One region of the Alysiella filiformis genome, then DNA from elsewhere that is predicted to be linked to it. Evidence: predicted binding sites of a transcription regulator. Region 1 holds the regulator's gene; the other holds the start of a gene.

What was found. The regulator FNR, encoded in region 1, switches genes on or off when oxygen is low (the NO sensors DNR and NnrR bind a similar motif). The targets are predictions, from matches to a motif close to TTGATNNNNATCAA.
Region 2: the regulator FNR is predicted to act here: its motif matches at 1,695-1,708, upstream of H3L97_RS08540 (GbsR/MarR family transcriptional regulator).

The regions. Positions count from the first base shown of each region.
Region 1 is NZ_CP059564.1:1,542,462-1,546,677, reverse strand. It holds gene hemN (oxygen-independent coproporphyrinogen III oxidase) at 1-1,148, opposite strand, end outside; gene fnr (fumarate/nitrate reduction transcriptional regulator Fnr) at 1,323-2,060, shown strand; gene H3L97_RS07675 (5-(carboxyamino)imidazole ribonucleotide synthase) at 2,118-3,260, opposite strand; gene H3L97_RS07670 (peroxiredoxin) at 3,430-3,870, opposite strand; gene H3L97_RS07665 (PilT/PilU family type 4a pilus ATPase) at 3,969-4,216, opposite strand, start outside.
Region 2 is NZ_CP059564.1:1,717,356-1,721,571, reverse strand. It holds gene trpE (anthranilate synthase component I) at 1-68, opposite strand, end outside; gene ubiB (ubiquinone biosynthesis regulatory protein kinase UbiB) at 101-1,612, opposite strand; gene H3L97_RS08540 (GbsR/MarR family transcriptional regulator) at 1,783-2,301, shown strand; gene H3L97_RS08535 (DoxX-like family protein) at 2,439-2,810, shown strand; gene H3L97_RS08530 (DUF2269 family protein) at 2,807-3,289, shown strand; gene H3L97_RS08525 (substrate-binding periplasmic protein) at 3,342-4,121, opposite strand.

The sequences.
Region 1 (4,216 bases):
CGCAACACATCGTCATCGTTCAACTCATAGCCGCGCAAAATGGGCAAATGTCCTGCATCCAAAGCGGCATAATATTCGGGCAACTCTTTTTCATTTTGGCTGTATGTGTTGCCCACCTTGCCAATGCTGCTCACACCAATCGCCACCAAATCGCAATCGGCATGGGTGGAATAGCCTTGGAAATTGCGTTGCAATCGCCCTTGTTTCAGCGCAATGGCAAGCTCATCTTCGGGTTTGGCAAAATGGTCCATGCCAATGAAAACATAGCCTTTTTCGTCCAACAAATGCACGGCATATTGCAAAATGTCCAATTTTTCTTCGCTAGACGGCACGGCATTGGTGTCAATGCGGCGTTGTGGCTTAAAAATGTGCGGCAAATGCGCGTAATGATACAAAGCCAAACGGTCGGGATTGAGTTCCGACAGCACCGTATCCAAAGTGGGTTTGATGCTTTCCACCGTTTGGTGTGGCAAGCCGTAAATCAAATCCACGCTGATGGATTTGAAACCTGCCTCACGCGCCGCGTCTATCACTTCTTTTGTTTCTTCAACGGTTTGAATGCGGTTTACGGCTGCCTGAACTTTGGGGTCAAAATCCTGAATGCCCACGCTCATGCGATTGAAACCCAATTTGCCCAATTTGAACACGCTTTCACGGCTGACTTTGCGCGGGTCAATTTCAATGGAATATTCGCCATCGGGCAGCAATTCAAAATGTTCGCGTATCATTTTGAACACGCGCTCCAACTGTTCATCGTTCAAAAAAGTGGGGGTGCCGCCACCAAAATGCAGTTGCGCCAAAGGGCGTTTGCCGTGCAAATGCGGTTGCAGCAAAGCCATTTCTTTTTCCAAATAAAGCAAATATTCATCGGCTTTGCGCGTGTCTTTGGTGATGACTTTATTGCAGCCGCAGTAGTAGCAAATCACATTGCAAAACGGAATATGCACATACAATGAAACAGGTTCAAGATTGTTTTTAAAGGTTTTTGCCAAAGTGTTTTCATATTCAGGCTGCCTGAAACCCACATGAAAGCGGTCGGCGGTGGGATACGATGTGTAACGTGGACCACTGGCAGGCAAACTGGCGATTAAATCGCGGTCAAAATCAAACAGCGTGTGATTTTCTTGTGTAATTGTGATTGTTTTCATGGATTTGTGTATCGGTTTTCATTTTAAGAAAGGCTATTTTAAAGATTTTGGGCGAATTTGGGGAAAATTTGTTAAAATAGCGCGATTTAAATATACTCGCTTTGATTTGTATCAAAATCAGCCGTTCTGTGTATTTGTTTTTAAAAATTTTTGAAAAATGGGCTTAAATTCATCATGGCGAACCCAATTTTGCACATCAAAACCCAGTGTTCAGAATGTTCATTACGCGAACTTTGCCTGCCTGTTGGTTTACACAAACACGATTTGGAACAACTCAATAGCGTGATTCGCCAAAGTCGCCGCTTAAAAAAAGGCGATTACCTGTTTCACGCTGGCGAAACTTTTGTGTCGCTGTTTGCCATACGCACGGGCTTTTTCAAAACCACCGTTGGCACGCAAGATGGGCGCGACCAAGTTACGGGCTTTTTCATGTCGGGCGAACTGATGGGCATGGACGGCATCGGCAACAACATCTACATCAACGATGCCATTGCGCTGGAAGACAGCGAAGTGTGTGAATTGCCCTTTGCGCGTATGGAAGATTTGGTCAAGCGCGTACCCAGCCTGCAAACGCATTTTATGCGCCTGATGAGCCGAGAAATCATACGCGACCAAAATGTGATGATGATGTTGGGCAATATGCGCGCCGAAGAGCGTTTGGCGGCATTTTTGCTGAATTTATCACAACGTTTGCAAACGCGCGGTTTTGCCGCCAACGATTTCATTTTGCGTATGTCGCGCGAGGAAATTGGCAGCTATTTGGGTTTGAAACTGGAAACGGTCAGCCGAACCTTGTCGCGTTTCAACCAAGAAGGCTGGATTTCGGTGGAACACAAACACATTCAAATTTTGCAAGCCCGTGCATTGAAAGATTTGGTGGCAGGCTGCTCGGGTAAATCCGATGTGATTTGATTTCAGGCAGCCTGAAAACACAAAAAGGCGGATAAAATGCCATTATCCGCCTTTTTGTCATTTTCTCAATTCGCCATGTGCTTGTTTTGCCAAATCAAATGCGCGATTGGCGTGGTCTGCCAACACGGTAAAATGCCCCATTTTGCGCCCTGCCCTTGCTTGCGTTTTGCCATACAAATGCAAATGCGTTTCAGGCTGCCTGAAAACCGCTTGCCAATTCGGTTCACTGCCATTTTCGCCCCACACATCGCCCAAAATATTCGCCATGCAACACGCCGACAGCAAATCGGTTTTCGCAGGCGGCAAACCGCACATCAGCCGCACCTGCTGCTGAAATTGGCTGGATAAACAAGCATCTATCGTGTGATGACCGCTATTGTGTGGACGCGGCGCAATCTCATTAACCAGCAAATGGGCTTCATCGCCCACCACAAACATTTCCACCGCCAACACGCCCACATAATCCAACTCATTCGCCAAACGAATTGCCATGCCACGCGCTTGATTTTGCAGCGTTTCAGGCAGCCGCGCTGGCACAATGGAATACGCCAAAATGCCATTTTCATGATGATTTTCGGCAGGGTCAAACGTGGCAATTTCATCATCGTTCAAACGGCACACAATTACAGAAATTTCCGCACGCAAATCCACCAGCCGCTCCAAAACACAAGGCACACCGCAATGCGCCGCAAATGCCGCCCGCAATTCAGGCAGCGTGTTCACGCGAATTTGCCCCTTGCCGTCATAACCCAAAGTGGCGGTTTTCAAAATCCCCGATAAATAGGGCAAACTTTGTTCGCCAATATCTTCTTCTTTTTCAATGACTTGATAAGGTGCAGTTTGCAAACCCGCTTGGCGTATCCATTGTTTTTCCAAAATGCGATTTTGGGCAATCGCCACACAATCGCCGCTTGGCGACACGCGCGTGTGTTGCGCCAAATCGCGCATGGCTTGGGCGTTCACATTTTCAAATTCGGTGGTGATGGCGGCACATTTTGCCAATTCTTTCAAAGCATTGGCATCATCAAATGCCGCACACAAATGCACATCGGCAAAACGTGCAGCAGGCGCATTCGGGTCAGGGTCAAGCACAGTAACGCGATAACCCATTGTTTTTGCAGCCATTGTGAACATACTGCCCAACTGCCCACCGCCCAAAATGCCCAACATGGCTGGCGGTAAAATTGGATTTATTTTCATTGGTTTAAACCTTTTTTGTTTATTTTCAGGCAGCCTGAAAAGTGCCACTATACTGTCCCCTCTCCCTGTGGGAGAGGGTTAGGGAGAGGGTAAATTTTAAGATTAAAGCCCCCTCTCCCCAGCCCTCTCCCACAGGGAGAGGGAGAGAGATTGCTGCACCCTACTGATTTCAGGCAGCCTGAATGCGTTTCACGGTATCCAGCACTTCTTGCGCGTGATTGGCAACTTTTACCTTGCGCCATTCGTGGACAATCTCGCCTTGTTCATTCAAAACAAAAGTGCTGCGCTCAACACCAAGATGTTCTTTTCCATACATTTTTTTCAATTTCAACACATCAAATTGTTTGCACACACTTTCATCTGTATCGCTCAACAATTCAAATTGAAAGCCCTGTTTCGCGCAAAAATTTTGGTGGGTTTTGACGCTGTCGCGCGAAATGCCGACCACCGTGTAACCCAATGCGCGAAATTCAGGCAGCAAATGGTTGAAATCCAAGCCTTCGGTGGTGCAACCTGCGGTGTGGTCTTTGGGGTAAAAATAGACAATCAAAGGCAAATGTTGTGCCGCGTCAAACACTTCGCCGCTTGATGAAGGAAGAGAAAAGGGCATGATTGCTGTCCTTAATAAAATGGGGAAAATGGGTTTTCAGGCTGCCTGAAAAACAACAACCGCAAACCCAAATCAGTCTTGCGGTTGCGATTTTAGAATCAGTTAAAAGTCAATTCATTCACACGTTCAAAGATATGGGTTTCGGCATTGCCCTCTTCCCACAACTTAATGCGCAAACGCAAGTCGTTCACCGATTCAGCTTGGCGCAAGGCTTCATCATAAGTAATGCGCCCTTCGGTGTACAAACGGAACAAATCTTGGTCAAACGTTTGCATACCGTCCACTTCCGAACGATTCATCAACGACATGGCTTCCATCAATTCGCCTTTGAAAATATGGTCTTGCA
Region 2 (4,216 bases), 170 kb from region 1:
TCTTGCACAAGGGGAATGCGGTTGTAGCCCGCGTGGGCGAGTTCTAAATATTCTTTTTTGGAAATCATGATGTTGTCTTTCTTTCAGGCTGCCTGAAAAATCATTTAAACAAAAAAATCAACAATAAAACCACCGCAATCGCCGACAGCCAAAAATTTTGCTTGCGTTGGCTTTCAATCAAATGAATGTAGGCATCGCGCATTTCTTGCTGTTTGTTTTCATCTACCAAAGCGTTGATTTTTCGTGGTAAGCTGGGCAAAATGTCTGCCCAATCTGGGGCTTCATCTTTCAGATTATTGAGCAAGGCGCGTAAACCGATTTGCGTGTCCATCCACTTAACCAAAAATGGGCGTGCCGTTACCCACAAATCCAAATCGGGGTCAAGTTGTCGCCCCAGTCCTTCAATATTCAGTAACGTTTTTTGCAACAAAACCAACTGCGGTTGAATTTCCACATTAAAACGGCGGCTGGTTTCAAACAGGCGCATCAGCACCAAACCAAAGGAAATTTCCGCCAAAGGTTTGTTGAAAATCGGTTCACACACGGCGCGAACCGCCGCCTCCAAATCTTCGGCGCGGGTATCGGGTGGCACCCAGCCGCTTTCAATGTGGGCGGTGGCAACGCGATGGTAGTCGCGGTTGAAAAACGCCAAAAAGTTAATCGCCAAATAGCGTTTGTCGTAATCGGTCAGGCTGCCAACAATGCCAAAATCCAGCGCGATGTAGCGTCCGTCTGGCGCAACCAAAATGTTACCAGGGTGCATATCGGCGTGAAAAAAACCGTTTTTAAACACTTGGGTAAAGAAAATTTCCACGCCATAACGCGCCAACTGTTTCAGGTCTATGCCGCTTGCTTTCAGCCTGCCTGTATCGGAAATGGGTATGCCGTTCATCCATTGAATGGTCAGCACTTCGCGACTGCAATAGTCAAAATAAACCTGCGGCACAATCAGCATTTTGTGATTGGCAAACTGGCGACCCAACTGGCTGGCATTGGCGGCTTCGCGCATCAAATCCAATTCATCGTGCAAATATTTGTCAAATTCGGCAACCACTTCGCGCGGTTTCAGGCGTTTGCCGTCTGCAAACAGGCGTTCAAGCCATATTGCGCCAAATTTCATCAATGCCAAATCTTGCTCAATCACTTTATCCAAATTGGGGCGCAACACTTTGACCGCCACTTCCTCGCCCGAAAACAGCCGCGCCTTATGCACTTGGGCAATGGACGCGCTGGCAATCGGCTGCGTTTCAAATTCGGCATAAAGCTCATGAATGGGCTTGCCCAAAGCGCGTTCAATTTGCTGGCGCGACAAATCCGCGTCAAAAGGCGGCACTTTGTCTTGCAAATTCGCCAATTCACGCGCGTATTCGGGCGGCAACAAATCGGGGCGCGTGGAAAGCACCTGCCCCAATTTCACAAAAATTGGACCCAAACTTTCCAAAGCCAAACGCAAACGCACAGGCAAAGGTTGCGTCAGCGCGATTTGCGATTTGGGCAATGCCTGCAACACGCGGCGCAACCAAGCAAAATGCACATACGGCACGATGATGTCTGCCAAACCATAGCGGTAAAACGTTTTGCTTATGGTGGTAAAGCGCGAAAACCATTTCATTTTTTTTCAACTCAAATTTGTGGGCGTGCTGCCATTATAAAGGATTTTGCTGCCTGAAATTTCGCTTTCTCAAATTTCAGTCTTGACAGAAATAAAGAAAATGACGTAAACTGCATTCATCAACCGTTTCAGGCTGCCTGAAACGCAATCATCATAATTAAGGACACACCGTGAAACTCAATCCCACTACCGAAAAATTCGTGCTGCATTGGGGCGAAATGGGCACAAAATGGGGCGTAAACCGCACCGTTTCCCAAATTCACGCACTGCTCTACATTTTGGGCAAACCCATGAATGCCGATGAAATTTGCGAAACTTTGGGCGTGGCACGTTCCAATGTTTCCACCAGCCTGAAAGAATTGCAAAATTTGCAACTGGTTCAAATCACACACATTTTGGGCGACAGGCGCGATTATTTTACCACTTATGACGATGTGTGGACAATGTTCCGCATTATCGTGGAACACCGCCAACGCCGTGAAATTGAACCCACTTTGCAATTTCTGCACCAGCTTATGCAAGAACCCGAATTTGCCAACGAAAACGATGCCGTGAAAAAACGCATTTCCCAAACCCATGAATTTATTGCCACTTTAACCAGTTGGACAAACGAAATGCTGAAACTTTCCACCGCAACCATGGCAAAAGTATTGAAATTGGGCGCGAGTATTCAGAAGTTGTTGCGTTGATGATGTGGGGTGCAATTTATTATCTTTCAAAATAAAACAGTAATTTAGGCATACGGTGCAACAAGTTGCACCCCACATCATCGGAAAATTTTTTTGACTTTTAATTTCTGTTTTGACAGAAATTTTGGTAATTTAAAATGAAAACGTATTTGACTTATTCATTGGCTTTTTTGTGGTTGTGGAGCGGCATTCAACCCATTCTTTTTGCACCTGAATGGTCATTGCATTTATTGGCACAAGTGGGCATTCCACCTGATTGGCAAAAAAGCGTGTTTTATTTTTCATCGTGTTTGGACGTGGCTTTGGCAATCGCTTATTTGACCCAATTAAAAAACAAACCTGTGTTTTACTTGTTTCAATTTGCAACCGTGTTGGCGTACAGCGTGATTATTGCGTTCAGGCTGCCTGAAATGTGGTTGCACCCATTTGCACCTTTAATCAAAAATATGCCGATTTTGGCAATTTTATTCTTTCTGTTTCAACAGAAAAAACAGGAGTTAAAAAAATGAATACTTACTTAATCGTCAAAACCTTGCACATCATTTCATCGGTTTTGATGGTGGGAACGGGCTTTGGCACGGCATTTTACCTGTTTTGGGCAAACCGAAGTGGCTCGGTGGCGGCGCAAGCGGTGGTTGCCAAATGGGTGATGAAAGCGGATTGGTGGTTTACCACGCCTGCGGTGATTTTTCAGCCTTTGTCGGGATTGTGGCTTTTAAATCAGTTGGGTATGCCCTTTACTTGGGACGGCGCGTGGCTGTGGGTTAAATGGACTTTGGCTTTGTATGCGCTGGCTGGTGTGTGTTGGTTGCCTGTGGTTTGGCTGCAAATCAAAATGGCGAAAATGGCACAAGCTGCTTATGCGAAAGGGGAAAATGCGCTACCGCCTGAATACAAGCGTTATCAAATGGCTTGGGAATGGCTGGGTTATCCTGCATTTTGTGCGATGTTTGCGGTGTTTTTTCTGATGGTTCTGAAACCCATGTAAACGTTTTCAGGCAGCCTGAAAACGGGCTGCCTGAATCGGAAAATCAGCTTAATTATTGTTTACCAAACCATTTTTGCTGAATTTTATCGTAAGTGCCATCGGCTTTGATTTTCGCCAAACCCTGATTGAGCTGCTCTTTCAATGCCTGATTGCCTTTTTTCAGCGCAAACGCCAAAGGCTCTTTGGCAATGCTTTTATCGGCAACCACGATGAGATTTTCATTGGGATATTGTTTCACATAATATTGCGCCACAGCAGAATCCAACATGGCGGCATCGGTTTCGTTTTTCATCACTTCGTTCACAATCAGCCACGCGGTGTCGCGTTTGATGATGTTGCCATTGCCTTTTTGGAATTGTTCTACCAATTGCTGGTGTGTGGTACCGCTTTGAATGGAAACTTTTTTCCCTGCTATATCAGCAAATGATTGAATTTGTTTGTTTTTGGTTAAAATAACAGGGCTGCTTTCCAAATGTGGGTCGGTAAAATCCATGTCTTTTTTCCGCTCTTCGGTAACGGTCAAACCTGCGCTGATGATGTCCGAATCGTTGCGATTGAGCGAGGCGAACAAATCTTCCCAAACGTGGGCGGTGTATGTGAATTTCACGCCCTGTTTTGCGCCAATGGCTTGCAACAAGTCGTATTCAAAGCCACTGGGTTCTTGTCCCATGGCGTGCATGATGAAGGGAACGTAATTTTGTTCACTGTACACGCGATAAACGGGCTTGTTGTCGCTGGGACTGGACGCGGCGGCGGTGCTTTGCTGCGGTGCGGATTCGCCACAAGCCATTAAAAAACAAGCTGTTAAAATCGCAAACCATGACTTTTTCATGAAACCCTACTCCATTTGTTTGATTGGTTAAAATGCTGATTTTAGAATAATTAACCTTGCCTTCCAAGCCAATTTTTTGATTCAAATCAAAAGAT